Regions from separate parts of the Sinorhizobium chiapasense genome, predicted to be linked through region 3. Evidence: riboswitches for the same ligand, from Rfam matches in the RefSeq annotation. Region 3 holds a riboswitch; each other region holds the start of a gene.
The links. A riboswitch is a leader RNA that binds a small molecule or an ion and turns the genes downstream of it on or off. The one in region 3 is predicted to bind cobalamin.

Region 1 (7,958 bases), 710 kb from region 3:
CGCCCGGCTCGGCCAGATAGGCCTCCTCGGCCGGCGTCGAAACCCGGCCGAGGATGACGTTGCGGTGCGGAAAGCGACCGAATTGCTCGATCACCTGGCGGTGGCGGATGGCATAGTCGAGATAGTCGGCGTCCCCGAGCTCGGTGAAAAGTTTTACCGCCATCGTCTGGTCGGTCAGGTTCTCCGAATGCTCGAAGGGCATGTAGAAGAAGGCGCGCCATTCCTTCGGCACCGCGAGATCCGCACGGGCGCCGATCGCAAGCTTCGCCTCGCGCAGCGCCAGGCAATCGGTGGCGTAAGCGAGCGGCGAGCCGCGATACATGTTGCGCGGCAACTGGTCGAAGAGAAGGACGGCCGCAAGCCAGTGTTCGGGCGTTGCCCGCCAGGCGTCGTCGAGCCTTCTCGAAAGCGCCAGATGCGAGGCCTGGAAACGCTGCATGCATTGCCGGTCGAGCTCTGCGCTCGGCGTAAACCAATCGTCGTAGGAAAGCTCGCCGAACCAGAATTTCAGGACCTCTTCCGGCGTGCAGATCGCGATCTCGTCAGTCATTCAGTGCCTCTCGTCAATTCCGGGCATCAGATAGGGGGCGATCATGCGGTTTCCACCGTCGATCGGCAATGCTCGCGCCGATGGTGCACGAAGAATTGCGGGCAGCACGGCGGGGACGCCGGTCGTGTCAACGGACGCCGGAGCCTCCGGGCGGCCAAGGTGCCATGAATGACTCCTGGCGGTCGATTAACGCGCGGGCAAACTGTCCCGCGCCGCGGCGGACATGCCGCCCTCACCGCCGCTGCAGCAGTGCCCGCCCGATGGGTTTCGGCGGCTCCGCGCGCAGTACCAGCGAGGTCGTCACCGCCCCGAACCTGGCGATCGCGTCGACGATCGTCTCCAGTTCTCCGGGCGATGGCACGAGCACCTTCAGCAAAAAACAATCCTCCCCGGTCAGCCGCAGCACTTCGACAATATGTGGCATCTCGGCGAACTGCTTGAGGCATGGCCGGATGTTTTCATGCGTCGTACGCAGCCGGATGACTGCCATCATGCCCAATCCAAGCGCGGCGGGATCAACGCGGGCGCCGTAGCCGAGGATGAAGCCGCGCTCCTCCAGCCGCTTGACGCGCTCAGACGTTGCCGGCTGAGAGAGCCCCACCCGTCGCCCCAGTTCCGAAATCGCGATGCGCCCGTCCTCCTGCAGCGTTTCGAGGATGGCGATATCGATTGGATCGAGCGCACGATGATTTTCCTGCACTATCATGTTCGGCCTTTAATTCATCGGAAATTGGAGACGTTTTCCGATAGTTCCGCATTCCTGACGAAAAAGAAAGCCGTCATCATCCTCCCCTGCAGCGCCGTGCGTCCTTTCAGACGCACAAGGGTCGCTGCAGCACTTTGAATCGCTGCATGTTTTTTTCCTTAAATCGGCTCCGATTTAAGGAAACATGCAGTAGACAGCGACAGGAGAGATCATGACGAGCATCATCATACTGCCCGGGATCGGCGGCTCGGGCGAGGCCCACTGGCAGACGCTCTGGGAGAAGGAAAATTCGCGCATGCAGCGGTTCCGGCCGACGAACTGGGACGAGCCGGATCTCACCGACTGGATTTCCGCGCTGGAGCGTTCGGTCGCAGCGGTGCCCGCGCCGCCGATCCTCGTGGCGCACAGCCTCGCCTGCCTCCTCGTCGCCCACTGGCAGCAGGCTTCCACGCTGCCGGTCGCCGGCGCGTTCCTCGTCGCGGTCCCGGATCCGCAAGGAGCCGCGTTTCCGAACGAGGCGAAGAGCTTCGCGAACCCGCCGACGGAAGCGTTTCGTTTCCCCTCCCTCATCGTCGCCAGCGCCGATGACCCCTACGGCACCCTCGACTACGCCTGCGCCCGTGCCCGCCAATGGCGAAGCCGCCTCGTCGAAATCGGCGCCCGCGGCCACATCAATGGTGCGAGCGGCCTGGGCGACTGGCCGGAGGGGTCGAGCCTGCTGACGGAGTTTGCCGCGGAATGTGCACCGGAGCGAACTGTCTGACGAGGACGACCGCACCATCAACGCGCACCTCACCCTGTGCTCGTCCCTCACCCCCGCCGCTTGAGAATGGCGATGAACGCGAGGCCGCCGGCAAGGCCGGTGACGACGCCGATCGGCATGTCTTCGGGTGCCATGACGACACGGGCGACGAGGTCGGCGAGGATCAGCGTGAGCGCGCCGGCAAAGGCGGAGAGCGGGATGACGCGGACATTATCGCTGCCGGCAAAGAGGCGGACGAAATGCGGGATCATCAGGCCGACGAAGCCGATCGCGCCGGAGAACGCCACCATCACGCCCGTGAGCAGCGCAGTGATGATGAAGAGCATCAGGCGGAAGCGACGCACCGGAATGCCAAGCGTCATCGCCGTCTCGTCGCCCATGGCGAGCGCATTGATCTCGCGCGCCCGGACTGTGAGCCAGCCGAGTGAGACGGCGAGCGCCAGCGCCGGATAGACGAGATGCGGCCATTGCGCGAGGCCGAGGCCGCCGAGCATCCAGAAGATCACCGTGTGCACGGCGCGCGGATCGCCGAGGAAGATCAGGAGGTTGCCGGCCGCCGTCAGCGTGAAGGCGACCGCGACGCCGGAAAGCACGAGGCGATCGGCGCCGGTGCCGAGCACGCGGGTGACGAGCGCCACCAGCGCGGTGGCGCCGAGCGCGCCGGCGAAGGCAAAGAGCGGCACCGTCGCGAGACCGAGGAGAAGACCGGTGTGGAGCAACGCGACGATCGCGCCGAGCGCCCCGCCCGCCGAGACGCCCAGGAGATGCGGATCGGCAAGCGGGTTGCGCGTCACCGATTGCAGCACCGCGCCGGTCACCGCAAGCCCGGCACCGACGATCCCGGCGAGCGCCACGCGCGGCAGGCGCACGTCCCAGACGATGCTTTCGCGGCCGGCCGACCACAGGACCTCGACACTGCCCGGCGCGACCTTGGCGACAATGATCGACCAGACGGTCGCGACCGGGATAGGCGCCGAACCGAGCGAGACGCCGGCGGTGACGGTGAGGCAAAGCAGAAGCAGTGCCGCGAGGATGAAAAGTGCGGTTTTCACGTCGGGTTGAAGCTTTCGGGTTTTCTCGGGGTCGAGGGACGGATGCCCAATCATAAAATTGATGAAAATCATATGGTTGTACTAATTCATTCTATGTCATCGTCAGCCGCCGCTTGTGGCCCTCATCAAGTGAGTTGCTTTGTTGATGCGTGGCAAAAAGATCAACTCCGTCATCCCTGTGCTTGTCACAGGAATCCAGCCGCGCCGCGTCGGCGGCGCGGGAGACTCCGCCGGCCCGATTGAGGGTTAGATTCGGGTTGCTCCGCAAGCCCTCCGACAGCCATCTCCTCCGCGGCGTCCAACCACTCAAGGCGCGTCATTCACGGCGCGACGCGCCGTGGCTGGATCCCTGTGACAAGCACAGGAATGAGGTTCTGGTGGGAACCATCATCTGCCAGCGCCGTGAAGCCGAACATTTCGACAGCCGAGATGCGGACGCGCCATCTCCCTTACGCGATGCTTCTTCACACGCCCCGGCCCACTCACATCGCCTCGGCGTGAAAACTCCTCGCCAGCCGCCTGATCGTCTCGATGTTGCGCGGGCCCGGCGTCGCCTCGACATATTCTAGCACGACGAAGCGGTCGTCCTTCACCGCGTCCACGTTCCTGAAGGCCGGATTGCTCTTCATGAAGGCGATCTTCTGGTCTGCGGTCACCTCGCCGTAGTTGACGATGACGACCACTTCCGGGTTGCGGTCGATCACCGGCTCCCAGGAGATTTCCGTCCAGCTCTTCTCGACATCGTCCACGATGTTGACGCCGCCCGCCGCTTCGATCATCGCGGTCGGAATGCCGTAGCGCCCGGAGGTGAAGGGCTTTTCCTCGCCGGAGTCGTAGACGAAGACGCGCACTGGCCGCCGCTCGGCTCCCTTGATCCTGGCAGTGATCTCGGCGAGCTCATTGCGATAGCCCTGAACCAGCGCCTCGGCCCTCTCCTCGACCCCGAAGATGCGGCCGAGGTTCAGGAGGTCGACGAACATGTCTTCCATCGTCGGTTTGCCCTTCGCCATGATGTGGATGCAGCTCTCGGTCAGCTCATAGACCTTGATGCCGAGGGGCATCAGCGTTTCCGGAGTCACCTCGCCGCCGACCTTCATGCCGTAGTTCCAGCCGGCGAAGTAGAAATCCGCATCGGCATTCAGCAGCACTTCCTTCGTCGGATATTTTTCCGCGAGTTCGGGCAGTTGCTTGACGCCCTCGCGCAGCCGCTCGTCCAGCGTCTTCCAGCCGGAAACGCCGGTGTAGCCGACCATGCGATCCTGCAGCTTCAAGGCCAGCATCATCTCGGTGAGATTGACGTCGTTGGAAATCGCCCGCTTAGGCGCGGCATCGAAGGTGACCTCGCGGTTGCAGCTCTTGACGGTGACGGGATGGGCGAGCGCCGGCACGGCGGCAAGGACGAGCGCGCCGGCGGCAAGAAGAAGTCTGTTCATTGGATTACTCCTGTGGAACGGGACGGTCGCGCGACGGGCATTGCGTCGGACCGCGAGAGCGTGAAGGAAAAGCGGGAAACCTGGCCCGCAGCATCGCCATGCGCGGTGGCATGGACGCCGAAGGCGGCCGAGAGCGCCGAAGGCTTCAGCACCGTCTCCGGCGGGCCGAAGGCGGCAAGCCGCCCCTCGGTCAGGATCGCGACTTCGGTCGCGAACTCGGCCGCGAGATTGATGTCGTGCAGCGTCGTGACGATCGTCAGCTTCAGCGTCTGCAGGAGATCGAGGATTTCGAGCTGGTGGCGGATGTCGAGGTGGTTGGTTGGCTCGTCGAGGATGATGATCTTCGGTTCCTGGGCAAGCGCCCGGGCAATCAGCACCCGCTGCTTCTCGCCGCCCGAAAGCGTGGCGAACTGGCGGCGCGCCAGATGGGCAAGGTCGAGATGCTCGAGCGCATGCGCCACCCGCTCGCGGTCGCGATCGCTCCAGCCGCTGATCCCCTCGCGACGCGGGATCCGCCCCATCATCACCACGTCGCGGACGCTGAAGGGAAAATCGCCCGGCATTTCCTGCAGGACGACCGCAATCGTCCTTGCCGCCTCGCGCGCACTCATCGCCCAGAGGTTCACGCCGTCGATCTCGATACGGCCGGCGATCGGCTCGACCGCCCGATAGAGGCAGCGCAACAGCGAGGTCTTGCCGGCACCGTTCGGGCCGATGATCGCGAGCCGGCTGCCCGGCGCGATGGAAAAACCGATATCGCGGACGAGCCGGAGGCCGACGCGCGGCCCCCACACCAGTCCTTCGACGCGCAGGCTGGCGCCCGCGCCCCGCTGCAAGCTACTGAATTTGTCGCTCATGAAAATGCCCTCCCCGCGCTCACTGCAGCAGCCCCGCGGTGTCCTCGGAAACGAGGAGCGCCGCCGGAACGCGCGCAAGGCCCTTGCCGTTGGCGCTGAACGCCGCAGCAGGGAAAGCGTCAAACACCTCGCCCCCGGCGCAGGCGGCGGCGAAGCTGACAAGATCGTCGATGTCTTCCTCCGGCGAGATGTCGCCGAAGAGATAGGTCGCCTTGCCGGTCGCTTGGAAGGCTATCGTGCAGGGCCGCGTGCAGGCGGTCATCGCGACCGTGCCGGCGATCGAGAAATCCCGGTCGAGCGGCCCGCCGAGCGCTGAAACGCTGCGGTTCAACTGCGCGAGCAGCTCGGCGCCGGGCCGGCATGGGCCTCCGGTGAAGCGGCAATCGGTGCAGAGCGTTATCTTGTGCTGTCGGAAGTCTGATTTCGCCATGGCTTGTCTCCGCCGGGCTGGGCCGGAGAGAAAATGGCGAAGATGCAAGGAGACGGTTGCCCGCCGAGCAGAAGCCAGTTCTTTTCCATCGGAACACCCCGTCCGTTGTGGTTGATCGGTTCGATGGCAGGTCTCCTGGCTCGCGGGTCGCCGCGCATTCACGTCTTCCCGGCCTTTTGCCAGTGACATGGTGTGAATGCGCTTTCCGCTCACAGTTGCGGGGGCAGCCACGGTTTCGGCCCCTCCTGGGTCGTCCTCACCGTGTTCCCTTTTCAGCCGCTTCCGGATCACGAAAGCAGCACCATCGCGCCCTTGGTGACATGAATCGCGGCGCGAGGCAACCAGCGGATGAAGGGAGAAAGGAGATATCAACACGGGTGGGTGTCTCGTTGAGCGGTGCGTTCTGTTACGAAATAACATTACATTACGCAAGACAGAAACGTCGTCGCGAGCTGGCTCCCGCCAATGCGAAGGCAGCAAGGAGCGAACACCTCAGGCCGAAAACAGGTTCTCCGCTATGAAATCCACGAAGACCCGGAGTTTCGGCGACAGGTAGCGGCTGGAGGGCCAGAGGATCCGGAACGGGCCGGAATGTTCGACGTGGTCGTCGAGCACGCTGACGAGCGTGCCTTCGCGGAGCTGGCGGCGGATGCCGACATCCGGCAGGCAGGCGATGCCGAGCCCCTGCTCGGCCATGTAGATTAGCGGCTCGATGGTGTTGACGACCGCCGTCGTCGGCAACTCGATGTCCCTCTCCACGCCCCTGAGCGGCCAGCGCTCGAACTTGCCACTGGTCGCGTAGCGGTGCTGCAGGCAGGCGTGGGATTTCAAGTCTTCCGGAGTTCGCGGCACGCCTCTCACTGCAAAATAGTCGGGCGAGCCGACGAGCATGAGGCGGAAGGTGCCGAGCGAGCGGATCATCAGCCGCGAGTCGCTGACCTCGCCGGCGCGTACCACGGCGTCGAAGCCTTCGCCGATGACGTCGACGATGCGGTCGCTGAAGTCGAGGTCGAGCTCGATCTCGGGATAGGCACGCATGAAGGCCGAGAGCGCCGGCATCGTCAGCATGCCGATGAGCGGCATGCTGACGCGCAGCTTGCCGCGCGGCGCGCCCTGCGTCTCAGCGATTTCGTGCTCCGCCGCTTCGACCTCCAAAAAGATGCGCCGGCAGCGTTCGAGAAAAAGCGCCCCCTCCGCTGTCAGCGTGATCGAGCGGGTCGAGCGATGGAAAAGCCGCACGCCGAGCCGTTCCTCCAGCCGCGCCACCGCCTTACCAATTGCCGACGACGATACGCCCAGGTGCCGCCCGGCGAGCGTGAAGCTGCGGTTGTCCGCTGCCTGGACGAAAGCGTTGAGCGATCCGAGACTGTCCATCTGCCAAACTCAATTCCGGACATTTGGTCCGATGTCCTCGGAATTATAGCGCATTTTTCCGCGACATCGAGTGGCCTACCCTCAACGAACGCGGCAGATCGCCTCTTCACTGATCCGACCGCCCATGATTTCACTGAAGGAGAAAGCCATGTCCCCGGTTTCAGCGGCACCACAGCACCACGACCGTTTCGATTATTCCGCCATCATCGATCGTCCACCGCTAAGCTGGCCGGGCGGCGCAAGGGTTGCGGTCTGGGTCGTGCCCAATGTCGAGCACTTCCTGTTCGACCGGCCCTCGAGTTCCATCACGCAGCTGACCGCCGGCTTCGTGCCCGACGTGCTGAACTATTCGTGGCGCGATTTCGGCGCCCGCGTCGGCATCTGGCGGCTGATGGAGGTCATGGACAAATACCGGGTGAAGGGCACCGTTGCCCTCAACTCCGACGTCTGCGAGCACTATCCGCGCATCATCGAGGCCGGCAAGGCGCTCGGCTGGGAGTGGATGGGCCACGGCACCAACAATTCCACGATGATCAACGGCCAGCCGGAGGAAGAGGAACGCCAGATCGTCAGAACCGTGATCGAGACGATCGAGCGTAGCACCGGAAGGAAGCCGCGTGGCTGGCTAAGCCCGGGCCTCACGGAGTCGCATCGCTCGCTCGACCTGCTCGCCGAAGCCGGCATCGAATATGTCGCCAACTGGGTCAACGACGAGCAGCCCTATCCAATGCGGGTGAAGAATGGCTCGATACTGTCGCTGCCCTACTCGGTCGAGATCAATGACTTTGCCGCA
Region 2 (7,958 bases), 2.0 Mb from region 3:
CACCCTTGAACGCTCGCGCAGGCAGGGCGATCGAAAGCGGCAAGCCGCTCGATGGTAGCACCTTGCGCAAAACAGCGCCACGTTCGTCGAGGCTGATGGTGACATTGCCGGCATGGCCGCGCAAGGCGTAGGTTGCATGCTGCGGAAAACGCTTCGGATCGAGCCTCAGTTTGTTTTCAACCCAAGCCGGTTGAGAAAGTGTGTTGCGCATTTCAATCGCCCTTGTTTTTCCTTGAGAGCCGGTTCCCGGTCTTCTCGTCGGGACTTTTCGTCCTCTATGGGCAGGAGGATAGGCAGCCGCTCTTCCGGACGGCTTAAAAATTGCGGTTAAAAAAACTTTGCGTCGCCCGATGGTTAGCAAAAGCCGACCCGTCAAGGTTTCTTCTTCGTCAACGAAATTGCCGGGTTTTTTTGAACCGCGAACGAACGCCGGAAAAGCCACACACAAGTCTCCCGTGAGATGATGCGGCGTCAGAATTCTGTTTTGGCGGGCGCATCCTGCAGGCAATCGACAAGGCGACGGCATGGTTTCGACCTATATCGACTACAATCTCATCACCCGCGACATGAGGGCCAGTCTCAATCGCGTGTCGATCCAGCCGCTGGTTGCGCGCGAGGCCGAATACTACAAAGCGAATATCGGCAAGGTGACTTCGGTCGAAGAGTTTCTCGACGATTACCGGCTCTATTCCTACGCCATGAAGGCCCACGGCCTTGAGGACATGACCTATGCGGTCGCTTTCATGCGAAAGGTCCTCGAGAGCGATCTCAAGGACGACAACAGCTTTGCCAATCGCCTGACGGACGAGCGATATCGCAACTTCGCCGAGGCTTTCAGTTTCGGTTCGTCGACCGCTGTTGCCCAGACCGATGCCCAGACCGATGCGCTGATCGGGCTCTACAGCGAGACGATCGCCAACGAGTCGAATGTGCTCAATGCCGAGACGAGCTACTACAATGCGGTGATCGATACCGTGACGAATGTCGACCAGTTCCTGGGCAACGAACGCCTCAGAACCTATGCGATGAAGGCGTTCGGATTCGATCCCAAATACACGTCCTATTCCCATTTGAGACAGGTTCTGACCAGCGACGTCAACGATCCGAACAGCTACGTCAACAAACTCGGCAGCAGCACGGCGCTGAACTTCGCGATGGCGTTCAATTTCCAGACGGACGGGAGCCTGCCCGCCAACACGCTGCCGCAGAGCGCAACACAAAAGAGTGCCATCAACGAGAGCTACATCCTGAACGCCAGCGACCGCGTTACCTCGGCCGAGGCTCTGCTCAACAAGAGTTATTATGAGGCGAAGATCGGCAGCATCACGACGGTCGCCGCATTGAAGGCCGATACCCGCCTGTTCAACTACGTGGTGACCGCCTTCGGATTGCCGCCAAGCACGTTGACGACAACCGTCGAGAACATCCTGACCAGTGACCTCGACGATCCCAACAGCTACGCCAACACGATGGGCGGCGAGTACAATAAGGCCTACAAGGCCATGGCAGCCGCCTTCAATTTCCAGACCGACGGCACGCTTGCCAGCGGCGACGACGCGCAGACGGCGGCGCAGATCGCCACCACGTCGGACGGCTACCTGATCCATTACAACGACAAGGACGATGCTGCGGACGAGGCTTTGATCTCTCGGTTCAAGATGCTGGTCAACACGCTGACAAGTGTCGACAATCTGCTCAACGACTCCAGTATGATGACGCTCACGCTGCGCGCCTTCGGCCTTGAGGAAGAAGGGGACAGCCTGCGCAAGCTGAGGAAGGTTCTGACGAGCGATCTGAGCGATCCCGACAGCTATGCCAATTCCCTCGAGGACGAGCGCTACGTAAAGCTTGCCAAGGCGTTCAACTTCGAGCCCGACGGCTCGCTCGGCGCGCCGAAGCTTGCACAGTCCGAGGCCGAAATCCTCAATACATCCAAGGTCTACGTCATCGAAAAGAGCCGTTTTGGCACTGACGAAGACAAGACCAAGGCACAGGAAGAGGCGAAATATTACAGTGCCGAGATCCAGAAGATCGAAACGCTCGATGACTTTCTCGGTAACCGGCGCCTTGTCGATTTCGTCCTTGTCGCAGCCGGCATCGATCCCGAGACCGTCGAGACCGGCTACCTGAGGGAGATGTTTCTCTCCGATCTCGATGATCCGGAAAGCTTTATCAACACGGAGAGCGATACCCGCTATCGCGAGATCGTGGCTTCTTTCAACTTTGACATCGAAGGAAAGCTTGCTCGCGGGGCCGCGGGCGAGATCCAGACCCGGCGCGGCATCATTGCCACGATGGACCTTTACCTCAACCAGACGCTGGAAGAAAACGCCGGCGAGGACAATGCCGGTGTCCGCCTGGCACTCTATTTCAAGCGCATCGCTTCGGACGTCAACACGGTTTACGACCTTCTTGCCGACAGCGCCTTGATGCAGGTCGTCAGAACCGCCTTCAGCATCCCGCAGGAGATGGCAAGCAGCGACATCGATATTCAAGCCGAATACATCAAGCGCGTGATGAATATCGAGGATCTCCACGACCCCGAGAAGCTCGAGAAACTTCTGCAGCGTTTCACCGCGCTTTATGACGTCGAGAACAACACCGATGTCTCTCCCGCCGCCACCATCCTGTCAGGCAGCAGTGGTTTCGGCATCAGCGCCGATACGCTGATGCAGCTGACTCAACTCAGGATGGGCGGTTAGAACTGATGAGGTGTGGACGGTTTGCGCCCGCGCCCCGCTCGATCGCTCTGGAATTGATCACGTAGAGCTTGAGCGCAGCACCTTGTCGGGATTCATGATGCCTGCGGGGTCGAAGGCATGCTTGATCCGCTGCATCAGATCGATCTCGATCGCGGGGCGGATCTCCGCAAGCTCATCGCGCTTCAATTGACCGATGCCGTGTTCGGCCGAGATGGATCCTCCATGCTTCAGCACGATGCCGTGGACGATGGCGTTTATCTCGCGCCAACGGTCGATAAAGGCCTGTTTGTCGGCGCCGACTGGCTGTGAAATGTTGTAATGGATGTTGCCGTCGCCCATGTGGCCGAAGGCGCATATGCGAGCCCCGGGTATCGCTTTCATGACGGCGGCATCGGCCTCAGCCATGAAGGCAGGGATGCTCGATACGGGTACTGACACATCGTGCTTGATCGAGCCACCTTCCGGTTTCTGTGCCGGCGACATGCTTTCGCGCATGTGCCACAGCGCCTTGCGCTGCGTCTCGTTCGTCGCGATGACCGCGTTTTCGACGAGACCATCGCCGACGCCCGTTTCGAGCACACCCTCTATCATGCGTTCTGCGCCCTCCTCGGAATCCGGGGTCGAAATGTCGATCAGCGCGTACCAGGGATGGATGGATGGCATCGGGTCGCGGACGCCTGGAATATGCCGGGAGGTGAACTCTATGCCGATCCTCGGCATCAGCTCGAAGCCCGTCAGCGCCGGTCCGCAGAGGCTCGAAGCCCGATCGAAAAGAGCAAGCGCATCCTCGACGCTCTTAAGGCCCGCGAATGCGACCTGATGGCCAAGCGGCTTCGGGAACAGCTTCAGGACCGCGCCGGTGATGACGCCGAGCGTTCCTTCTGCACCGATGAAGAGGTCGCGAAGATCGTAGCCCGTGTTGTCCTTCTTCAATCGCCGCAAACCGTTCCAGATTTCGCCGGTCGGCAGCACGACCTCCAGCCCCAGGCAGAGCTGGCGCATGTTGCCGTAGGCGAGCACGGCTGTGCCGCCGGCATTGGTCGAGAGATTGCCGCCGATCCGGGCGGAACCTTCGGAGCCGAGCGACAGCGGGAAGAGGCGTCCGTTGTCGTCCGCAGCCTTCTGGATATCTGCAAGGATGCAGCCGGCATCGGCCACGATGACATTGCCGACGGGATCGACGTCGCGGATGCGGTTCAACCGCTCGAGCGAAAGAACCATGTCGGCTTTTCCCTCGCGCGGAATCTGGCCGGCCACATGCCCGGTATTGCCGCCCTGCGGGACGATCGCGGTGCGGGTCTGGCTTGCCAGGCGCATGATGCGAGAGACTTCCTCAACGGAGCCTGGCCTGAGGACGAGCGGGGTGGTGCCGTGATAGAGCCCGCGTGACTCGACGAGATAAGGCGCGGTATCCGCCGGGCTGCTGAGCGCATTGCCGCTGCCGACGATATCGATGAAAGAGGCGATCAGTTCGGGAGAAACTATGGTCGTCATGATCGTTCCCTCGGTTTCCGGCGAATTGTTCATCCACGGGGAGCTGCTGCCCGCTGGAGCCGGTCGATAATCGCCTCCCCGAGGCCTTCTTCCGGAACGCGGCCGAAGGCTATCGTCCGAGCGCCGCTCGCATCCGCTTGCTTCATGTAGTCGAAAAGGTTGGCGGCCGCCTCGCGGAGGTTGCCCTCGGGGCTCAAGTCCAGCACGATCGTCGCTTCGCCCTCGCCGGGAAGCGGCCTGCCGCCGAAGCGGATCAACGCCTCTCCCGCTCGCACATCTCCGGCATTCAACCTTACGGCTGCGCCCGGAGCGTAGTGCGACGCAAGCATGCCGGGCGCCTCGATCGTCGCGCCGGCGCTTTCGGGCCGCATGACCACGCACCCGGTGAGGCTCTCGATCGCTCCGACGTCCAGCCCGCCGGGTCTGAGGAGCCGCAGCGTCCCGTCTTCGACCTTGATGATCGTCGACTCGAGGCCGATTTCGGCCGGGCCGGCGTCGAGGATGAGATTCAGCTTGGAGCCGAGGTCGGCTTGCACATGGGCGGCGCTGGTCGGACTGATCTTGCCGGACGTGTTGGCGCTCGGGGCCGCAAGCGGCCGTCCGAAGCGAGCGATCACCTGCCGTGAAAAGCCATCAGGCATGCGGATGCCGAGCGTATCGAGCCCGGCGGAGGCGAGCGTATGCACGGTGCTCTCCGGGCGCTGCGGCAGGATAAGGGTTAGAGGGCCTGGCCAGAAAGCCTCCGCAAGGCGGCGCGATAGTGGATCGAACGTCACGTGCGCCTCCGCCATCGCCATATCCGAGACATGGCAGATCAGCGGGTTGAAGCGGGGTCGGCCTTTCATCTCGTAAATGCGGCTGATCGCGTCGGGATTTGTCGCGTCCGCCGCAAGGCCGTAGACCGTCTCCGTCGGGATCGCGACCGGCTCGCCCTCGGAAAGAACGGCGCAGGCTTTCTCGATCGCCCGGTCCGGCTCTGTGCGTGTATCGATGATTTCGGCCATGGCGGTTCCGTTTGCCTTTCCGTCGCTTCCTTAACGGACGCACCGGAAAAACAGAACGATTTTCTTCGTCAAAGCATGTCGCCCATAAAGACGATGCGGACGGCTATCGGGTCAAAGGCTGCGAATGATCTTGCGCAGTGCGTCGTCGCGCGCGCCGAGCATCAGGACGTTCTTCAGTGCTACCTTCGGGTCCTGCGTCCGGAAGATCAGGCCGTTGCCCCGCACATTGCGGTTGATGACCATCTGCCCTTCGTGTTCGCTGGGCTCGATGGCCACGGCGAAGTACATGCGCGAATAGCCCTTCTGTATTCGATCGAAGAAATGCGTCTCGTCACCGAGATCGGAGAAGAAGTTCGCGAAATAGAAGGCCCAGGTGATGTCATGCGAACGCTCAAGGTGCGTTTTTGCGGCAGTCACATGGCAGTAGCCAAGATGCGGACTGTTCGGGAGGGTGCGGTGAAAGATCATCCTCGGGAAGTGGATCGAAGAATGAAACGCGTTGATCCGCTTATGGGTCGTTTCGCCGGCCGCCGAAAGTTTCCGCCCCGTTTGCTCCGCGACCTCCTCATGCGTGAGGTAGCGCCGCTGCTCGGCTGTCCAGTGCCGCCGGCGGTCGATCCGTCCGGTCCGGAGGAATTCCGCGTGGGGCGTGGCCTTTGACGCGGGGACCGCGGCTCTCGTGGCGGTGTCATAGTATCTGAGTCTTGCCATCGGCGACGGCGCCATCCTTGTCCGCGAAATGAATTGATCTGTCCTCGGAATGCTAGCCCTTCGGGGTTAACAGATGATTTTTTATTACATTTATCGATGGCAGAATTCCTGAGGCGTGTCGCAAAATGACCAATCGGTTTCGTGCCGGGAATGACGCTGCCGAAAAAATCGCCAGTTGCTCAGATTTTCTCCTATCACATTGTTTATAATAAATAATATCAATCGTCGCGTCTGGCTTTGACAAGCGAATATCGTGTCGTCTTTCTAGGAGCGGATGTCGCCAATCAGCAAATGCAAAGGCGCCGTGCGCGCTTAGATATGGACACTCAAGGTGCCGCTCGAGGGAGGGCGGAGAATTGGGAAGCCGGTCAGATTCCGGCGCTGCCCCCGCAACGGTGGTGGAGCGAAAGCCACGGCAAAAGGCCACTGGACGGTGTGTCCGGGAAGGCGCCGGGCGGGTCCCTCTCGGGGCCGCTCCAGAGCCCGGAAACCAGCCTTGGGACGAAAATCGACCGTAACTGGTTGCGGCGGGCAGCCGGATCGGAGCCTTTGACGCGCCGGCATCATTGTCGGCGTTGGTTCCTGTCCTGCCTCTCCGAACTGCTGAACGAGGACAGGACATGGACATTCAGAACGACATGCTGCGCCGGCTCACGAACCGCCGCGAGGGCTATAGCCTCGACCGCGCCTTCTACATCAACCCGGATTATTACCGGCAAGACCTCGAGCACATCTGGTACAAGGACTGGCTCTTTATCGGTCACGACTGCGAAATTCCACGGGCAGGCAACTATTTCACTGTTCAGGTCGGCGACTATCCGATCGTCGTCGTCCGCGACCGGCAGGGAGCGATCCGCGCGCTTCACAATTCCTGCCGCCATCGCGGCTCGCGCGTCTGCACGCAGCACAAGGGCTCCTCGGCCAAGCTTGTCTGTCCCTACCACCAGTGGACCTACGAACTGGACGGCAAGCTGCTGTTCGCGCGTCAGATGCCGGAAGGCTTCGATCCGGCTGAGCACAGCCTGAAGCCGGTGCATTGCGAAACGGTCGGCGGCTATATCTTCATCAGCCTCGCCGAGAAGCCGATGGACTTCCAGGCGTTCCGTGAGACGGTCGCGGCCTATCTTGCGCCGCATCGTCTTGGCGAAACTAAGGTCGCCTTTGAGAGCACGATCGTCGAGAAGGGCAACTGGAAGCTCGTCTGGGAAAACAACCGCGAGTGCTACCATTGCGCCGCCAACCACCCGGAGCTTTGCCGCACCTATCCGGAGGCCCCGACGGTAACCGGCGTGCAGGGCTCGATGGACGATCCGGAGATTTCCGAGCATTGGGCGAGATGCGAGGCGGCCGGGTTGCCGAGCGCCTTCAAGATCGCTCCGACCGGCCAGTTCCGCATGACGAGAATGCCGCTCATCAACGACGCGGAGAGCTACACCATGTCCGGCGTCAAGGCCGTCCGCAAGCAGCTTTCGGCCGGGGTGAACGAGAGCCGCATCGGCACACTGCTGCTCTTCCACTATCCGACGACCTGGAACCATATACTCGGCGATCACGCCATTACCTTCCGTGTGCTGCCGCTCGGGCCGGAGCTGACGCAGGTCACGACCAAATGGCTGGTCAACAAGGATGCGGTCGAAGGCGTCGACTACACGCTCGAGGATCTTACCCACGTCTGGACGGAGACCAACGACCAGGATCGCCAGATCGTCGAAGAAAACGCCTTCGGCATCCGCTCGCCAGCCTATGAGCCGGGTCCCTATTCGGCCGAGCACGAAGGTGGCGTGATGCAGTTCGTCGAGTGGTACTGCAATTTCATGCAGAACCGCCTCCAAGGCGACGCCGCTCCTCTCTCGCGGGTGGCCTGACCATGGAAATGGGTTCCTCTTTTCGCCATTTCGACGAGTTGCATCCGTGGATCGACCGGCAGCATCTGCTCGAATGCATATCGGCCGTGGTCGAGACTGCGGACGTGATGACCTTCACCTTCCGTTCGGACAAGCCGGCTTGGTTCCGTTATCTGCCGGGGCAGTTCGTGACGCTCGAGCTG
Region 3 (7,958 bases):
TTCCGTCGCCGGCGCCACATTCCAGACCGACCGGGTCATGTTCGGCATCATCCTGATTGCCGCGGCCGGCGTCGTTCTCACCAACATCCTCAGGATGATCGAGCGGCGCTTCGACCGCTGGCGGCCGGACAACAAGCTCTAATTTCCGGGCCGGTCCTGAGCGGCCGGCCAGATCACTCCACAGCAAAGAACGGTAGGACAGAATGAAACTGATCGATCAAGTAGCGGTCGTCACCGGCGCTGGCCGGAACATTGGCGAGGCCACGGCGAGGCTGTTAGCCAAGGAGGGCGCGAGCGTCGCCGTGACCGACATCGACGCCGAGCGTGCCGGACGTGTCGCGGAGGAGATCCGCGCGGCAGGCGGCACCGCCGAGGTGTTCCTCGCCAACGTTGCCGATGAGGAAGGGGTCATTTCGCTAGTCAAGGGCGTGACCGACCGCTTCGGCAAGGTCGATATCCTCGTCAACAACGTCGCCATCAGCGACAACAAGCACGTCCTCGACGTGACCAAGGACGAGTGGGATCGGGTAATCGCGGTGACGCTGACCGGCACGTTCCTGATGAGCAAATATTTCGCCCAGCAGATGGTGGCGCAGGGGCATGGCGGAAACATCGTCAATGTCGGCTCGACCTCGGGCTTCTACGGACGTCCGCGTGCCGTCGCCTACACGGCGGCCAAGGCGGGTGTCACCAACCTTTCGCGCTCGCTGGCGATCCAACTCGCCAAGCACAAGATCCGTGTCAACTGCGTCGTGCCGAACAAGATCGGTTCGCCGGTCGGCAAGGATACCTTCGATCCGACCCGGCCCGTCGTGAACTTGCGCGACCGGCCGGGTGTTCCGGACGATCTCGCCCGCGCCATCCTGTTCCTGGTCTCCGCCGATTCCGATTTCATCGACGGCACGACGCTTTTCGTCGACGGCGGTGTTTCCGCGCTCATGCCCGGCAGCGAATGAGGAGCCGAGGTCTTATCGGTCGAGTTCGGGATAGATCCGGTCGAGAAATCCCGGCCTGAGCTTTTCGCCGATCAGGCAGTCAGCGCCAGGAGTCGTGGCCGTGAGTTGCAGGGTGGGCGGCGGGGGCAGGCCGCTCACTTCAAGGATCAGTTTCTGGCGGATCGCGATCGCGAAATCCTCCGCTTCATGAACCGGCAACACGAAGGACCCCGGTCCGCCGATGACGCATTGCGCGTAGTACTGGTCGAGCGGTCCGGTCGAGACCGAGGGGCGGATCAGGATCGCAAGGCCGTTGATGATAATGCCGCGTGAGATGGCGCCGTCGCGGGCTGGCGTAACCGGCGGGCCGGTATTGTTCGGCCCGTCGCCCGAAATGTCGATCACTCGACGCGCGCCGGAAAAGGCGTTGGAATCGATCAGGTTCGTGCCGAACAGGATGGCATTGGAGATCGACGTGCCGCGGCGCGTGCCGATCGGCCTCGCCTCGACTTTCGCGGCGAAGGCCTCGGCGTCCTCGGAATTGTCGATGATCTGCCAAGAGACAACCGACTGCTCGTTCACCAGTCCCGCCCATTCGAAGTAGCCGATCGCGATACGCCCGAGCAGGCCGCCCCTGACTGCGTTGATGAAGTCCGGATGCCGCAATGCCTGCAGATAGCCGGACCGTTGCACCCGCGCCTCTTCCATGTCCATCGATCCGGACATGTCGACGGCCAGTACCAGTTCCACATCGACATCCGTCTGCGTGGCGGCCGATTGGACCGGACTCCCACTAAGGGCCAGGATCAATGCCAACGTGCTCAACATCGCATCAACCAGTTATTGCGTGGTCAGTTCGGGGCTGGATGCGGAACAATGTGTGAGGCGGTCTGCCGCACCCTGCGCTTCAAAAATCGATCACATCTGTGAGTTTGGATTTCATCACGCCAAAATCAAGGCATCGGGAAGAATGTAGCACAGGATTGGCGTTGCGCGACCGTTGCGAACGACTACCTCTACAATATTCGGTGATCGGCAATATCGTTGGGCACAAGGCGAACCCCAACGTTGTCCGATTTTGCCCTTGAAGGAATTCTATCGACGGGCGAAAGCATCGCTGCTTTCGACATGTCGGATATCGCTGGCGCAGCCGGCATGCGCGCTGCGCTTCAGACGGGACCTGGGATGCTTCAATCCACGTCGAATACGGACATCATGCGGATCGATCGCTTGCAACGCGCTGCCTTCGGCTATTTTCTCCGATATTGCGATGCCGGGACCGGTCTCGTTGCAGACACATCACGCGAGGGATCGCCATCGAGCATCGCCGCCACAGGCTTCGGGCTCGCCTGCCATCCGGTCGCGGTCGAGCGTGGCTGGATCAGCCGTCCAGAGGCTGCGCGTCGTGTGCTGAAAGTGTTGCGGTTTCTCGCGGCCAGCAGGCAGGCAAGCGATGCGCGCGCCACCGGCTATCGTGGCCTCTACTATCATTTTCTCGATATGCGCACCGGCGAGCGCAGCTGGAACTGCGAGCTTTCCACCATCGATAGTGCCTTGCTCTTTGCCGGCATGCTGACGGCCGCTGCCTATTTCTCGGAGCGCAGGCAGGACGAGATGGAGATCCGCAGCCTTTCCGAACGGCTCTTCGAGCGGGCGGACTGGGCATGGGCGCTCAATCGCGGCGACACGCTGACGATGGGGTGGCGGCCGCCGGGCCGCTTTCTCAGGCATCGCTGGCGCGGATATAGCGAGGCGCTGTTGCTCTATGTGCTGGCGCTTGCCGGGCCGCGCCATGCGATCGCGCCGGACAACTATGACGCTTTCACCGCGGCTCATGAGTGGTTGGCGATCGACGGCGCCCGGCATCTTCATGCGGGTGCGCTCTTCATTCATCTCTTTCCTCATGCCTGGATCGATTTTCGCGCCATTCGCGATGCGGCGATGCGCAAGGCGGCGAGTGACTACTTTGAGAACACCCGTCGGGCGATTGCGTTCCAGCGCACGCATGCGGAGGACAATGCCGGCGCCTTCGCCGGCTATTGCCGCGATCTCTGGGGCTTCAGCGCCTGCCATGCGCCGAAAGGTCGGTTGCGGCTGCGCGACGGCCGTTGGCAGCGGATGCTCGGCTACGCGGCGCGCGGCGCGCCTTTTGGTGTCGACGACGGGACCCTCGTGCCCTGGGCGGCGCTCGCCTGCCTGCCCTTCGAGCCGGAGGCCAGCCTTGGCGGCCTCGACCATCTGCTTTCCCGTTATCCGGCGCTGCTCAGCGATGACCGCCTTCCAGGTGGCTTCAATCCGAGCCTGCCGGGCGAGGGCGCCGAAGGTTGGGTGGACGACAGGGTGGTCGGACTTGACCAGGGCCTGTCCGTCATGATGATCGAGAACTGGAGAAGCGGTTTGCTTTGGGAGATCACGCGCAACATTCCCGCCTTTGGCCGCGGACTGCGGCGGGCCGGTTTCGAGGGCGGCTGGCTGTCGGCGGGCGGCCCACAAGTCTGAGCGCGACGGAGGCGGGATGGAAAATGCGCGGAAGCGGGAGATCCGGGACGCCGCGGGCGAAGGGGAGGCGCGGGCCGCCATCACCTGGCTCCAGGCCGAGTTTCCCGAGGTCGCATGCTCGCGGGCCCCGGACGAGGGCGTGCGGCTCCCGTCTGCATTCTGGGCCGAGGCATCGCCCGATGTGGAGACCTGTCTTGCCTATCAGGAGCGCTTCGGCGTGGGGATGGATGACAAGGTGCGGGCGGCACATCTCATCGCCTTCTATAGCCATCAGCTCAGCCTCGTGTCCGCCGCCATCTATCTCTGTAGCAGTCGTGTTCCGGACGTGACCGGGTTGCGCTTCGAGCGCTACGCGCGTCCGCTCGAGGCGGGCGCCGTCGACGCCGGACGTTTTCTTTTTTGCATGGGACTTAAGGAAGGCTCCGGCGGCGACCCCGAGGATGCCGAAAGGCTTTTCCACGATCTCTTTGTCGCTCATCTGAAGCCGGTCATCGCTCATCTGAAGCGGCGCTGCGGCCTGTCGCTGCGCGCGCAATGGCGGCTTGCGGCCGACAGCCTGGCAGGTGCCTTTCTCGAAATCGGACGACGGCGCGGAACGGAGGCGGAGGCGATCGCGCAGGCGTTAGCGATGGTCGAGCGCGCGGGCTCCCCGTTGCATTCCGAGGCGCTTTGCTACGAGAAGATCGAAGTCGCGGCCGCGGATGGGAAAGATCTTTCGCGGACCTACAGGATGCGCGGCGGGTGCTGCCTCTATTACCGCACCGACGGCGGCAGCTATTGCGACAGCTGCGTGTTGCTCGAGCCCGAGGCCCGACGCGAGCGACTGCGGGCGCATTTGATCGATACCGCCCGCGATCAAATAGGGTGAGTTTTTCGGCTCTTGTCCGCCTGCCGTCCCTCACCCCGCGAGCGGGGAGAGGGCCAGGGTGAGGGGCAGCAAAGATCAGAACGTGACCTAACGCACCTTGACGAACCGGTCGTTGATGAAGCCGGAAACCACCCCGAGCACGAGCCAGAAGGCAAGGGTGGTCGCAAGCGCCGCGACGGCGAATTCCGCGCCGAGGACGGCGGGCACGTTGCTGGAGATGTCGAGCGGCTGCGGCGCGCCATAGATCTGCGGTGCGGCGATGAGCGCGAGACCCACGATCTTGGCGACCAGTTCGCGACGCAGCGCCAGCAGATAGAGGCCGGCTGCCGAAAGCAGCACCGTCGCAGCCCACCAGACCTGCCGTTCACCGAGTTCGGCCGCCGGAAAGCCCGGCAGTTCGGGCGGAAGGCCGATCGCCGGCAGCAAGTGCACGGCGAGCCATCCGCAGGCGCCCCAGAGCGCCCCATTCGCGAGCGTGATCGGATAGCCGATCACAAGGCTGACGCCGGCAAGCAGCAGCGAAAATCCGGCGCCTGTCACGAGATTGGCGAGGAGCGTGCCGGAGAAACGGCTCAGGCCGAACATGATGCCGCCTTCCTCGTGCTCGCCCTCATGCTCATGCGCATAGGCCGGTGTAACCGGCGAGAGCGCGGAAAGCAGCGCGCCGGCGGGTGAAGTGCCGTTCAGCGACGAATGCTGGTCGTGGCCAGCGGCTGCGGGCTCCTGCGTTGCCGGCGCTTGGATCTCATATTCCTCGGCGTGCAGGATCAGCGGCACGACGCGCATTTCCTGTGCGGCGGTCATGAAGACGCCGGCAATCAGCCCGGCCACGATTGCGGCCAGAAGTGTTTTGACGATCATTGTCGAAATTCCTCAATCGGGCGCGCGGCCGCTCCGAAGCGCGGCGCGTCATTCAAGATGCGCCAACGCCATGCAGACGCCACAGCCGGCGCCATTTCCGGTTTCCGTGGATGCAAAACGCCAGCGGAGCATGCCGGAGCGCATGCCAAACGAGAACTGCGCCCGCGTGCTATGCGCCGGAGGAACGCTCCGCTCTTGTTCGAGATGGAACGCCTGCTGCATGTTTCCTTAAGTCGTAGCCGATTTAAGGATAAAAACATGCAGCAATTCAAAGTGCTACAGCGTCCTTTGCGCGTCCGATAAGACGCGCGGCGCTGTAAGGCGTTCCATGGCATCGATCAGTGGCAGGGGAAGCCGTAGGAGTGGCGGGTGTCGTGCGCCGTGTCGTGCAGAACGGCCGAATTCGCGAGGCCCGCACCGAAGACGAGGAAGGCGCCGATCAACAGGGCGGAGATGCCCGCGACCAGACGATCGTTAAGGGAGAGCGAAATGCTCGAAGCTGTAGACGTAGCCATGACAACCTCCGTGATGGCGTTGGGATGTTTCCCGGTTTGGGCACGATGCCCGCATCGCTTGGCAGGTTTCCTGGCTCACGGCGTCAGGTGGTTTTCACCAAGGATTTGCCTCGCCTTCCCAGGATCGAACCGCCCTCTCGCGGTTTTTCCCAGTGGCTTCTTCCGGATCGCTCCGGAACGGCAAATTCACGCCGCTCTACAGTCGCGGGGTCGGCCGTGATTGAGATGCCCAGTTTGGGTCCATCCGTCACGTTCCCGTTTACTCCCGGAACGCGTTCGCTTTCCGGGAACCAATCGATCCCCGATGATTAGGATCGGTCGCGGGCGATGTCAATTGAACTTGCGGCTTCTCACGCTGCATCCGCGACAAATTCACGAAGGATCATGTGCTCATAGGCCTTGACGATGCGGTCGCCTTCCGACCTGTCGACCGAGACCGCAAGTCGCATCGTGCAGTCGCCAAGATGCATCATGAGGAACGCGGCATCTTCGATCTTTTCGCGCGGCGCTTCCGGAACAACCCTCATCCAGGTGTCGGCAAGCAATCGCCCATTCAACCGGCTCTCGGCGAGCTCGATTTTACGCAGCGCCTTGTCCGCCTGCATCGCCGACCAGATGTCGCGCATCACAGGCTCGGCGAGAAACATGTCGTAGTAAGTGTCGAAGAGCGCCGAAAAGGCGCTGCGCAATTCGGCGGGCGTGGTGACCTTTGCGAACTCCGCAGCAATGCAGTCCCGGCAGGCGGCATTGTAGCGCTCGGCGAGGGTGCGCACGATCGCCGCCTTGTCCGGAAAGTACTGATAGAGTGACCCGATGGAGATGCCGGCCATCGCAGCGACGTCGCTCATGCGCATGGCGTCGCTTCCTTTTTCCTCGATCAGCCTGATGGCGCGGGAGAGGATATGCTCGACGCGCTCGCGACTGCGCTTCTGGCTTGGTGTACGGCGAAGGCTTGTTTCCTCTTCGGCTGATCCGATCGCCGGATTTGCTTCTCCAATCATGAGCACTCCTCACATTTTGCCTTGACTCTCAAAATACGAGGATTTATCACATTTGCAAACGTGAGGAATACTCATATTCATCGAACAGCAGTCGGGAGGATAAGATGTCAGAGAAATCGACCCTGGTTCTGGGTGGCGCCGGCAAGACCGGGCGGCGGATTGCGGCACGACTTTTGGCGAATGGTGTGCCGGTGCGTCTCGGGATGCGATCGGCGATGCCTCCGTTCGATTGGGCGAACGAGGCGACATGGGCCCCGGCTCTCGATGGCGTCGATCGGGTCTATGTGAGCTATCAGCCCGATCTGGCCGTTCCTGGCGCCGCGGATACGATCCGCGGCTTTTCTGTCCTCGCGGTGAAGAGCGGAGTGAAGCGGCTGGTCCTGTTGTCCGGTCGCGGCGAGGATGACGCGCAGGCCGCCGAGGCCGAACTGCGAGCCGCGGGCGCCGAATGGACGGTCTTGAGGGCGAGTTGGTTCTTCGAGAATTTCAGCGAAGGTTTCCTGACCGACGCAGTTCAGAGCGGCCTCGTCGCCCTGCCGCCGAAAGACGTTCGTGAGCCGTTCATCAGCGCCGAGGATATCGCCGACATCGCGGTTGCGGCGTTGACAGCGGACGGGCATCAGGGCCGCGTCTATGAATTGACTGGACCGCGGCTGATGACCTTTTCCGAAGCGGTCGCCGAGATCGGCGCCGCTACACGGCGCGATATTCGTTACCAGCCGATACCGGTTGAGGATTTCGCTGCGCAATTGCGCGCAGATGGCCTGCCGGATGACTACGTAGCGCTTGTCGTCTACCTCTTCACCTCCGTGCTCGACGGCCGCAATCAGCATCTCTCCGACGATGTCGAGCGGGTGCTCGGACGTAAGCCGCGCGATTTTGCCGATTATGCTCGGGACACGACAGCAGCCGGTGTCTGGAGCATGATGTGATGGTTGCCCTGATTCCTGCCCTGGCTTTCGCTGCTGTCATCGGCTCCGGCCTGATGGCCGGTCTGTTCTTCATCTTCTCCGTCTGCATCATGCAGGCCTTGTCGCGGTTGCCGCCCGAGCAAGGAATCGCCGCGATGAATGCCATCAATGAGGTGATCCAGAACCCGCTCTTCCTCACCGCTTTCATGGGAACGGCGCTTCTGGGGCTGATCCTCGTCGCCGCTGCCTTCTTTTCGGGAGGGCAGGGTGGCTGGCTGCTGGCGGCCGGCGGGCTTGCCTATGTCGTCGGAACGTTGCTGGTGACGATCGTCTTCAATGTGCCGTTGAATGACGCGCTTGCGGCCGCT
Region 4 (7,958 bases), 940 kb from region 3:
TCACCTCGCGCACGCCGCTGCATGAGGCCGCGTTGCACGGCCATATCGACATGGCGAGATTATTGATCGAAGAGGGCGCTGATCCGACGATCCGCGATCCCTACCACCATGCGCCGGCGATCGGCTGGGCGCAGTATAATGGCAAGGACGAGATGGTCCGATTCCTGACCGAGCAACCGCTGGACCTGTTTGCGGCCATTGTCTTCGGCGGGCTCGACCGCATCGCATCGTTGCTCGATGAGCGGCCGGAGCAACTCGATGTCGCCTTTGGCGATTTTCGCGGTCGCGGCAAGCCCGACACGCAGTACGATTGGATGACGCCACTCGCTTTTGCTGTCGTCAACGGTCGCAGGGACGTGGCCGAGTTTCTGGTCCAGAATGGCGCAAACGTGAAGCTCCGCGGTCCGGGTGGGCGCTCCATCCGCGAACTCGCGCGCGAGACGGGAGACAGCGATCTCATTCAGTTCGTGAGCGAGGCAGCATCGGCACAGCACCGAACATGGGCCGATCGCGAATCGACACCGCCGGCCGGTCCCGGCGGTGTTACGCATTTCAGCATCAGCTGCGATTCGGGGAATTTTGCAGTGGCCCGGCAGATTGTAGCGTGTGATCACCTCGACCGCGAAAACGCGGCGGCTTCAGGCGTCTTGACGACGACACTGTAGCACTTTGAATTGCTGCATGTTTCTATCCTCAAGTCGGCTACGATTTAAGGAAGCATGCAGTAGGAGGAGACCCGATGAAGACCGGCAATACGGCGAGGAGGCGCGTCGAATGCGTATGGCTGACGGAGGAATCCTGCAGCATCGAGGCTTTCCGCGCCGAGGTCGAGCGCCGCACCAATCCGGCCGACTATCCGCATGCGGCCGATTGCCAGAAGAACGTCCTGATCTACGACAGCGCCAGCCTTGTTGCCGATTGCAGGACGGATGACGGCCGGCGCGCGGCTCTGGCGGAGATTTGCGAGGTTCTTGCCGAAGGACCGGGCGTTGCCGTCTTCAAGCGCGCCTTCGCCGACGCGAGCGTTATAGACGAGGCAAGCCGCATCTTCGACGAGATCATCGAGGAGCAACACCGCACCAACAGTGGCGGCGGCGACCATTTCGCCAAGCCCGGCGCCAACGACCGCATCTGGAATTCACTGGAGAAGCATTGTCTGCGCTCTCCTGATAATTTCGCGGCCTACTATGGCAACTCGGTTGTCGCGCTCGTCAGCGAATCCTGGCTCGGGCCGAATTACCAGATGACGGCACAGGTCAACCGCGTCAATCCGGGCGGAGCGGCGCAGTCGGCGCATCGGGACTACCACCTCGGCTTCCAGACGTCGGAGCTCATCGAGCAATATCCGGCACATGTGCACAAGCTCTCTCCCGTCCTGACGCTGCAAGGCGCCGTTGCCCATTGCGACATGCCGCTCGAAAGCGGGCCGACCTTGTTCCTGCCCTACAGCCAGAGCTATGTGCCCGGCTATCTCGCGCTGAAAAAGCCGGAGTTCAGAGCATACTTCGACGAGAACCACGTCCAGCTTCCGCTTGAAAAGGGCGATGCGGTGTTTTTCAATCCGGCGCTCTTCCATGCGGCCGGGACCAACCGCTCGGTGCACATCAAGCGTGTCGCCAATCTCCTCCAGGTCTCCTCCGCCTTCGGACGCGCGATGGAAACGGTCGATCGCGTGCGAATGTCCGCCGTCCTCTATCCGGTCCTGAGAGCCTTTGCTAAGGACGGAACGCTCTCGGCCGGCGAGATTGCCAACGCGATTGCTTCCTGCGCCGAAGGCTATTCGTTCCCGACCAATCTCGATCGCGACCCGCCGCTGGGCGGCCTGGCGCCGAAAACGCAGGCACAGCTGATGTATGAAGCGCTTGCATCGGATTCGGAGACGGAGACCTTCGTGGAGGCACTGGCCGCGCAAGCCGAGAAAAAGAGAAGCTGAGGAACGCAACCGAGCGATGTTCCCGACGCTTCGAGTGCGGGAACTTGGAAACGCAACAGTCCTAGGAGGAGATTCATGAGCACGGATTATGGCCGTCTCGACGGCAAGATTGCGATCGTTACCGGCGGCACGCAAGGGCTCGGTGCGACGATCGCCGCGCTTTTTGCCGAGCGCGGTGCAACCGGTATCGTCATCTGCGGGCGCAATGCTCCCAAAGGAACGGCAAAAGCAGCCGAGATCAGCAAGACGACCGGTACCAAGGTGGTCTACGTGGCGGCCGATCTCGAGCGGGTCGAGGATGCCCGCGAGGTTGTCGCGGCTTGCGACAGGGAGTTCGGTCGGGTGGACGCATTGGTCAATGCCGCTGCCATTACCGACCGTGGCACGATCCTCGACACCAAGCCGGAACTCTTCGACCGCATGTTTGCGGTCAACGTCCGCGCGCCCTTCTTCCTCATGCAGGAAACGGTGAAGGTGATGCGGCGCGAGAAGATCGAGGGCACAATCGTCAATATCGGGTCGATGTCGGCCAAGGCGGGCCAGCCCTTCATCGCCGCTTATTGTGCGTCGAAAGGCGCGCTGGAGACCCTGACCAAGAACACGGCCTACGCGCTTCTGCGCAACCGCATCCGTGTCAACGGCCTTAACATCGGCTGGATGGCATCGGAGGGAGAGGATCGCATCCAGCGCGAATTCCATGACGCACCCTCGGACTGGCTGGAGAAGGTTGCAGCGAACCAGCCTTTCGGCCGCCTTGTCGATCCGGTCGAGGTCGCGCGTGCCTGCGCCTATCTCTCCTCGGCGGAATCCGGCCTGATGACCGGTTCGGTGATCTGCTTCGACCAATCGATCTGGGGCGCCTACGACGGCTCTCCCCATCCGGCGGCGCCGCTCTGACGCAAACTCGACATGCGGCGCGAGGTCCCCGGGTAAGGCGAGCCGTTCGGCTCGGCTTGCCTTTCGCCGGCGGCTGTGCCCATATGCGGTCGTCAGGTGCCCGCCACGGCGGGAGAATCGGGAATCCGGTGCAAGCCCGGAACGTGCCCAACGCTGTGATGGGGACGGTCGCGCGAAGATAGGTCCTGAATTTTTCTCAGGATATTGCCACTGAATCTTGAAGTGATTTGGGAAGGCGGCGCGGCTGGATGATCCAGAGTCAGAAGACCGGCCTGGCAAGATAGACCGGCCCCGCGCGGACGGCGGGAGGTTGTGCATTGTTGGGGATCGAACGATGCTGCCTGACCTGAGCGGCTGCCTGACGGCGGCCGGAGCCTTTTCGCCGGACGAGCGTGCCGCCGTCTACCGCGCCATTGAAACACGCCGCGACGTACGCGACGAATTCCTTCCCGATCCGCTGCCGGACGAACTCATTGCCCGTCTGCTTGGTGCCGCCCACCAGGCGCCGTCGGTCGGTTTCATGCAGCCTTGGAATTTCGTGCTCGTCCGCCAGAAGGAGACGCGAGAGCAGGTCTGGAAGGCGTTCGTGCGCGCCAACAAGGAAGCCGCGCTGATGTTTTCCGGCGAGAGACAGGCGCAATACCGCTCGCTGAAACTTGAAGGCATTCGCAAGGCACCGCTCAGCATTTGCGTCACCTGCGATCGCACGCGCGGTGGAGCGGTGGTGCTCGGACGGACGCACAATCCGCAGATGGACGTCTATTCGACCGTGTGCGCGGTTCAGAACTTGTGGCTCGCCGCGCGCGCGGAAGGTGTCGGCGTCGGCTGGGTCAGTATTTTCCACGAGCCGGAGATCAAGTCGATCCTTGGCATACCTAACCACATCGAAATCATAGCGTGGCTTTGCCTCGGATTTGTCGACCGGCTCTATCAGCAGCCGGAACTCGCGGTTAAAGGATGGCGTCAGCGCCTGCCGCTCGAGGACCTTGTCTTCGAGGAAGCGTGGGGCACACCAAAACCGAACAGACCCTGAATTCAATACGATAAACGCAATATCTGAACCGCTTTGAGAGCATGGGGTGGCGGATTGGTCGGTCGAGTCGCCGCGGCACCGGTCAATTGCCCTGGATCGGCTGGTAACCCGGACCGAGCGGATTCTTCAGATCAATCGCGCTTTTCTCTTGCGGCAGGAATGTTGGGCCCACGACACGGACCTTACTGTTCGCCGGGTCGTAGGGCCTCTCCCGCACGGGCTTTGCTTGCGCTGATTCCGCAGCCGGCTGCCGGTCGCCATTGATCATGATGACAGACGGCTCGCTCCCGGCCGTCGCCTTGTCGGCATTTTGTGTAGCCGCTCCATTCGGAATCCGGCAGCCGCAGACCCCAGGCGCACCGACGCCACGCGCCCGGTAGGCAAATGCCGTTGGCAGCTCGGTATAAGGCCTTCCGGTCGAGGCGGAAACCATCTGGTCGGTCTCTTCCGTCTCGAGGACATGGTAATAGAGTTCCGTCTGCGCACCAGGGCAGCGTGCCTCGCAAAGCTCGGCATCACGGGCAAAGTCGGATGGCGTCGCATTTGACGAGATCGGGAAAAAGGCCCCGTCGCAGGTGCGCACGCACATTGTCCTAAGGCTGCCAATCGGTTCCTCGTGAAGCAGCGGAAAATCCTGCATGTCGCTGTCGTCACTCAGCAGCGGATAATCCTCGCCATCCGGCGGAAGATCCCTGAGGATGTTGCGATGGATCTCGGGTTCGTCGACTGCCGCGCTGGCGAACTCGTCCTGCTCCTCGATTGGATCCGGAGCGTCGCTGGCCTCGTCATGGCAGCCGTTCAATTCCAGCGCCGCGAGAATGCGCCGACGGGTGCCGCCGGTGTCGCCCGATATCAACGAGCGGCGATGCGCCTTGAGCCTTTGAAGGTTGACCTCCATGCTGGCGATGGTCTCATCGAGCGCCGCGCATGCATCGTCGTTGTCGCCACCAATGACGACGACGCTGCCGGTGCTGCATTCCATCCGGCGTCGCTCGTTCTTGGCCCGGCGGAGCTCGATGTTCTGGCGGGAGACGGCGCCCGTGAAATCGCGCAGATTGGCGGTCGGGCTCACGACCGCGGAAAGGTCAGTCAGGCGTGCATTCAGACGTTCGCAAACGGTCGAGGCCGACGCCACGTCAGGCATCGCCAACAGCATCGGAAGCAGGGCGACCGCCGCATGTTTCAAGTTCCAGGATACGACACTCCGGGACACTGGCTCTCGTCTCTTCCTGCAATCGCGCGCGAACGTCATTCAAGGATATCCGCGCCGCCAACTCCTGTTTCCCATATCATAAGACGCTGTCATAACAGCGCAACGTCAAGGGAGAGTTTGCGTTAACAAGCCAACCGCAGCAAGAGAGAAGAAGCCGGACCGCAACAGCGGTCCGGCGAAGCCGATCAGGCGGCCCGTGCTGTTTCGAGCGACATCGGGCGCTCGAGCACGGTGCCCTCGATCGCGGCGACCTGCTTCATCGTTTCGAGCAGTTCCCGCGTCACTTCCCACGCCACTGCCACGGCGTAGACGGAGCCGATGCGGTGCGGGTCGGCGATGCGTTCCCCGGGGCAACCCATCCGACGGAACATTCTTTCCAGGAAGACGTCGGTAACCGTGACGATGTGGCTGATGCCCGAGGCAAGGCCCAGTTCACCCACACCACACATGAGTTCCGCGGCCGCGACCGTTACCTGGTTCGATGCGCGATCCTGCGAAATGTCCGGATCGATGCAGAACCGGCTCGATTCCCAGACGGAGGCGCTGCGGATCTCAGGGTTGTCGCCGAGCAGGATCGGAAACGTATCGTCCAGCATGTTCGGTCCGAGGGTCGGCAGGAGCCGCAGCGATCCGCGTAATTTTCCGGTATCCGGCGAGTACGACATTACATAGAGCGGGTTCGCCTTGTCGTAGTGGTCGATTTCCCACTCGCCGTCCGTCTTCACGTCCCACTTCAGGAAGTCGTGGAACACGCGCTTGCGCAGCCGGAACATTTCGTCGATGGCCTGCGGGTGCCGTCCGCGAGCGTTACCGTTCACAATCCTGATCATCTTTCGCTCCATCGTTATTGCGCGATATGGGGCGATGCTGTCAGGCTCAAATGACAGATGTAACTGTCGGTAGTGACAGTTCAAAAGCCGATTTTTTCCTACTAAATTTGCGGGGCTTTTGTCGGAGGGGCGACGGTAATGGTTAATTTGACCCGTCAGATGGTGGGGATCAGAGCGTGACGAACCGCCTGCGCCACGGCTTGCGTATTGGAGACGACATTCAACTTGCGGCGCGCATTGGTCATGAAGAAGCGGACCGTGCGCTCGGAAATGCCGAGGATCGTGGCGATTTCCCAGTAACTCTTGCCGGCCGCCGACCAGGTCAGCACCTCGGTTTCGCGGCCTGTCAGCCTCATGTCGCGCTCATCGATCGCGCCGGCCGTGGCCGCATGTTCCAACATCGATGCGTGGAAGAGATTGGCGGCCAGCTGGAAGTCGCGCAAATGGCAACGCCGGTAGATGGACCATTCCGCAGGCGACATGTTGGCGTTGATGGCGAGAAGCGCCATGCGTCCGGCAGGTGACGGCAGCGGCAGCGCAACGCCTTCTGTCGAAAGCCCGATCTCCTCCGCTGCATGAAAGAGCGGTTCGCACTCCGGAAAGCGTCGGCGGGCGGTCGTCCACTCGACAGGTCTCACGCCACCGAGCGCAAGCCGCAGGATGGGGTCGATGCGGTGGAGAGCTCTCGCGCGATAGATCTCGGCTGCATAGGCGCCGAACGTATGGTGCAAACGGCAGACCTTCAGGCCGTCGGCAAGGGGCTCCGCTTCCAGGTATAGCAGATGTGCGATCTTGAAAGTGCGGCGCATCAACGCGAAGAATTGCTCGGGTTCAGCGCAGCCCCCGTACTCCACAATGTCCAATAGATCGAGGACAGCCTGTTGATCCGTCATGCCCAACACCGAGTCTTGCCCCTAGATAAGCATGGTAATGGGGGCATGCTTTGTCTAGTGCAATATTTCGTAAACGCTGCAAACTATTGCCCTTTCTAAATTCATGGTTGAATTTTGATCGGGGTAAACGTCGGGCCCTGCGGGTCGGCGGCCCGACATGTGTCAATCCGTTACACCGGATGGCTTGCCTCCACGACGGCAAGAGCAGCCATGTTGACAACGCCGCGCGATGTGACCGACGGCGAAAGAATGTGTGCGGGCAGGGCGGAGCCCAGAAGGATCGGCCCGACATGGAGGCTGTCCGTCATGGTCTTGACCACACCGAGCGTAATGTTGGCTGCATCCAGATTGGGGAATACCAGCAGGTTGGCTTCGCCGTTCAGGGCGCTGTCCGGCATCACACGCTGACGCAGGATTTCGGAGATCGCCGAGTCGCCGTGCATTTCACCGTCGACTTCGAGGTCGGGGGCAAGGTCACGCACGAGTTGCAGCGCCGCGCGCATTTTCGAAGCGCTTTCGGAGTCGCGCGAACCGAAATTCGAATGCGACACGAGTGCCGCACGCGGCGTGATGCCGAAGCGGCGGATTTCTCCGGCCGCCATCACGGTCGTCTGCGCAATCTCCTCGGCGCTCGGATTGTAGCTCACATAGGTGTCGGTGAAGAAGGTCGCACCGCGCTGCGAGATGAGCAGGCTCAGCGCCGAGAAATCGAGAACGCCTGCACGCTTGCCGATGATCTGCGAAACATCGCGCAGGTGCTTGCTGTAGCGTCCTTCGACGCCGCAGATCAGCGCATCCGCTTCGCCGCGCTTGACCGCAAGAGCGCCGATCACCGTCGTGTTCGTGCGCACGATGGTACGCGCCGCTTCAGGAATGACGCCGCGGCGGCCGACGAGCGCGAAATAGTCGTCGACGTAGTCGCGGTAGCGCGGGTCGCCTTCAGGATTCACGACCTCGAAATCCACATCCGGGCGGATCCGGAGACCATAGCGCCGCAGACGCGTCTCGATGATCTGAGGGCGGCCGATCAGGATGGGATTGGCGGTGCCTTCCTCCAGCAGCACCTGAGCGGCGCGCAGCACCCGTTCGTCTTCTCCTTCAGCAAAGATGACGCGATTCTTTGCGGCGTTCTTGGCTGCCGCGAAGACCGGCTTCATGA

Region 1: another riboswitch for cobalamin. It lies ahead of RB548_RS09515 (DUF1636 family protein); the one in region 3 lies ahead of RB548_RS13050 (CbtB domain-containing protein).
Region 2: another riboswitch for cobalamin. It lies ahead of RB548_RS03040 (aromatic ring-hydroxylating oxygenase subunit alpha); the one in region 3 lies ahead of RB548_RS13050 (CbtB domain-containing protein).
Region 4: another riboswitch for cobalamin. It lies ahead of bluB (5,6-dimethylbenzimidazole synthase); the one in region 3 lies ahead of RB548_RS13050 (CbtB domain-containing protein).

Annotation. Positions count from the first base shown of each region.
Region 1 is NZ_CP133148.1:1,982,544-1,990,501, forward strand. Features, by position in the region: gene RB548_RS09485 (DUF924 family protein) at 1-550, opposite strand, end outside; gene RB548_RS09490 (Lrp/AsnC family transcriptional regulator) at 783-1,256, opposite strand; gene RB548_RS09495 (RBBP9/YdeN family alpha/beta hydrolase) at 1,468-2,019, shown strand; gene RB548_RS09500 (FecCD family ABC transporter permease) at 2,067-3,071, opposite strand; gene RB548_RS09505 (ABC transporter substrate-binding protein) at 3,554-4,504, opposite strand; gene RB548_RS09510 (ABC transporter ATP-binding protein) at 4,501-5,361, opposite strand; gene RB548_RS09515 (DUF1636 family protein) at 5,381-5,791, opposite strand; cobalamin riboswitch at 5,900-6,112, opposite strand; gene RB548_RS09520 (LysR family transcriptional regulator) at 6,284-7,165, opposite strand; gene RB548_RS09525 (polysaccharide deacetylase family protein) at 7,314-7,958, shown strand, end outside.
Region 2 is NZ_CP133148.1:652,731-660,688, forward strand. Features, by position in the region: gene RB548_RS03015 (DUF6101 family protein) at 1-211, opposite strand, end outside; gene RB548_RS03020 (DUF1217 domain-containing protein) at 525-2,702, shown strand; gene RB548_RS03025 (FAD-binding oxidoreductase) at 2,760-4,196, opposite strand; gene RB548_RS03030 (L-threonylcarbamoyladenylate synthase) at 4,226-5,200, opposite strand; gene RB548_RS03035 (DUF6656 family protein) at 5,312-5,911, opposite strand; cobalamin riboswitch at 6,224-6,424, shown strand; gene RB548_RS03040 (aromatic ring-hydroxylating oxygenase subunit alpha) at 6,532-7,776, shown strand; gene RB548_RS03045 (hybrid-cluster NAD(P)-dependent oxidoreductase) at 7,779-7,958, shown strand, end outside.
Region 3 is NZ_CP133148.1:2,697,055-2,705,012, reverse strand. Features, by position in the region: gene RB548_RS13080 (ABC transporter permease) at 1-142, shown strand, start outside; gene RB548_RS13075 (SDR family NAD(P)-dependent oxidoreductase) at 204-956, shown strand; gene RB548_RS13070 (DUF1194 domain-containing protein) at 969-1,763, opposite strand; gene RB548_RS13065 (glucoamylase family protein) at 2,121-3,434, shown strand; gene RB548_RS13060 (ferric iron reductase) at 3,451-4,302, shown strand; gene RB548_RS13055 (CbtA family protein) at 4,390-5,163, opposite strand; gene RB548_RS13050 (CbtB domain-containing protein) at 5,502-5,678, opposite strand; cobalamin riboswitch at 5,722-5,988, opposite strand; gene RB548_RS13045 (TetR/AcrR family transcriptional regulator) at 6,029-6,679, opposite strand; gene RB548_RS13040 (Rossmann-fold NAD(P)-binding domain-containing protein) at 6,784-7,611, shown strand; gene RB548_RS13035 (anthrone oxygenase family protein) at 7,611-7,958, shown strand, end outside.
Region 4 is NZ_CP133148.1:1,753,302-1,761,259, reverse strand. Features, by position in the region: gene RB548_RS08435 (ankyrin repeat domain-containing protein) at 1-665, shown strand, start outside; gene RB548_RS08430 (phytanoyl-CoA dioxygenase family protein) at 740-1,933, shown strand; gene RB548_RS08425 (SDR family oxidoreductase) at 2,009-2,830, shown strand; cobalamin riboswitch at 2,908-3,120, shown strand; gene bluB (5,6-dimethylbenzimidazole synthase) at 3,165-3,863, shown strand; gene RB548_RS08415 (DUF2865 domain-containing protein) at 3,946-5,115, opposite strand; gene RB548_RS08410 (acyl-homoserine-lactone synthase) at 5,262-5,906, opposite strand; gene RB548_RS08405 (helix-turn-helix transcriptional regulator) at 6,062-6,799, opposite strand; gene RB548_RS08400 (NADP-dependent malic enzyme) at 6,970-7,958, opposite strand, start outside.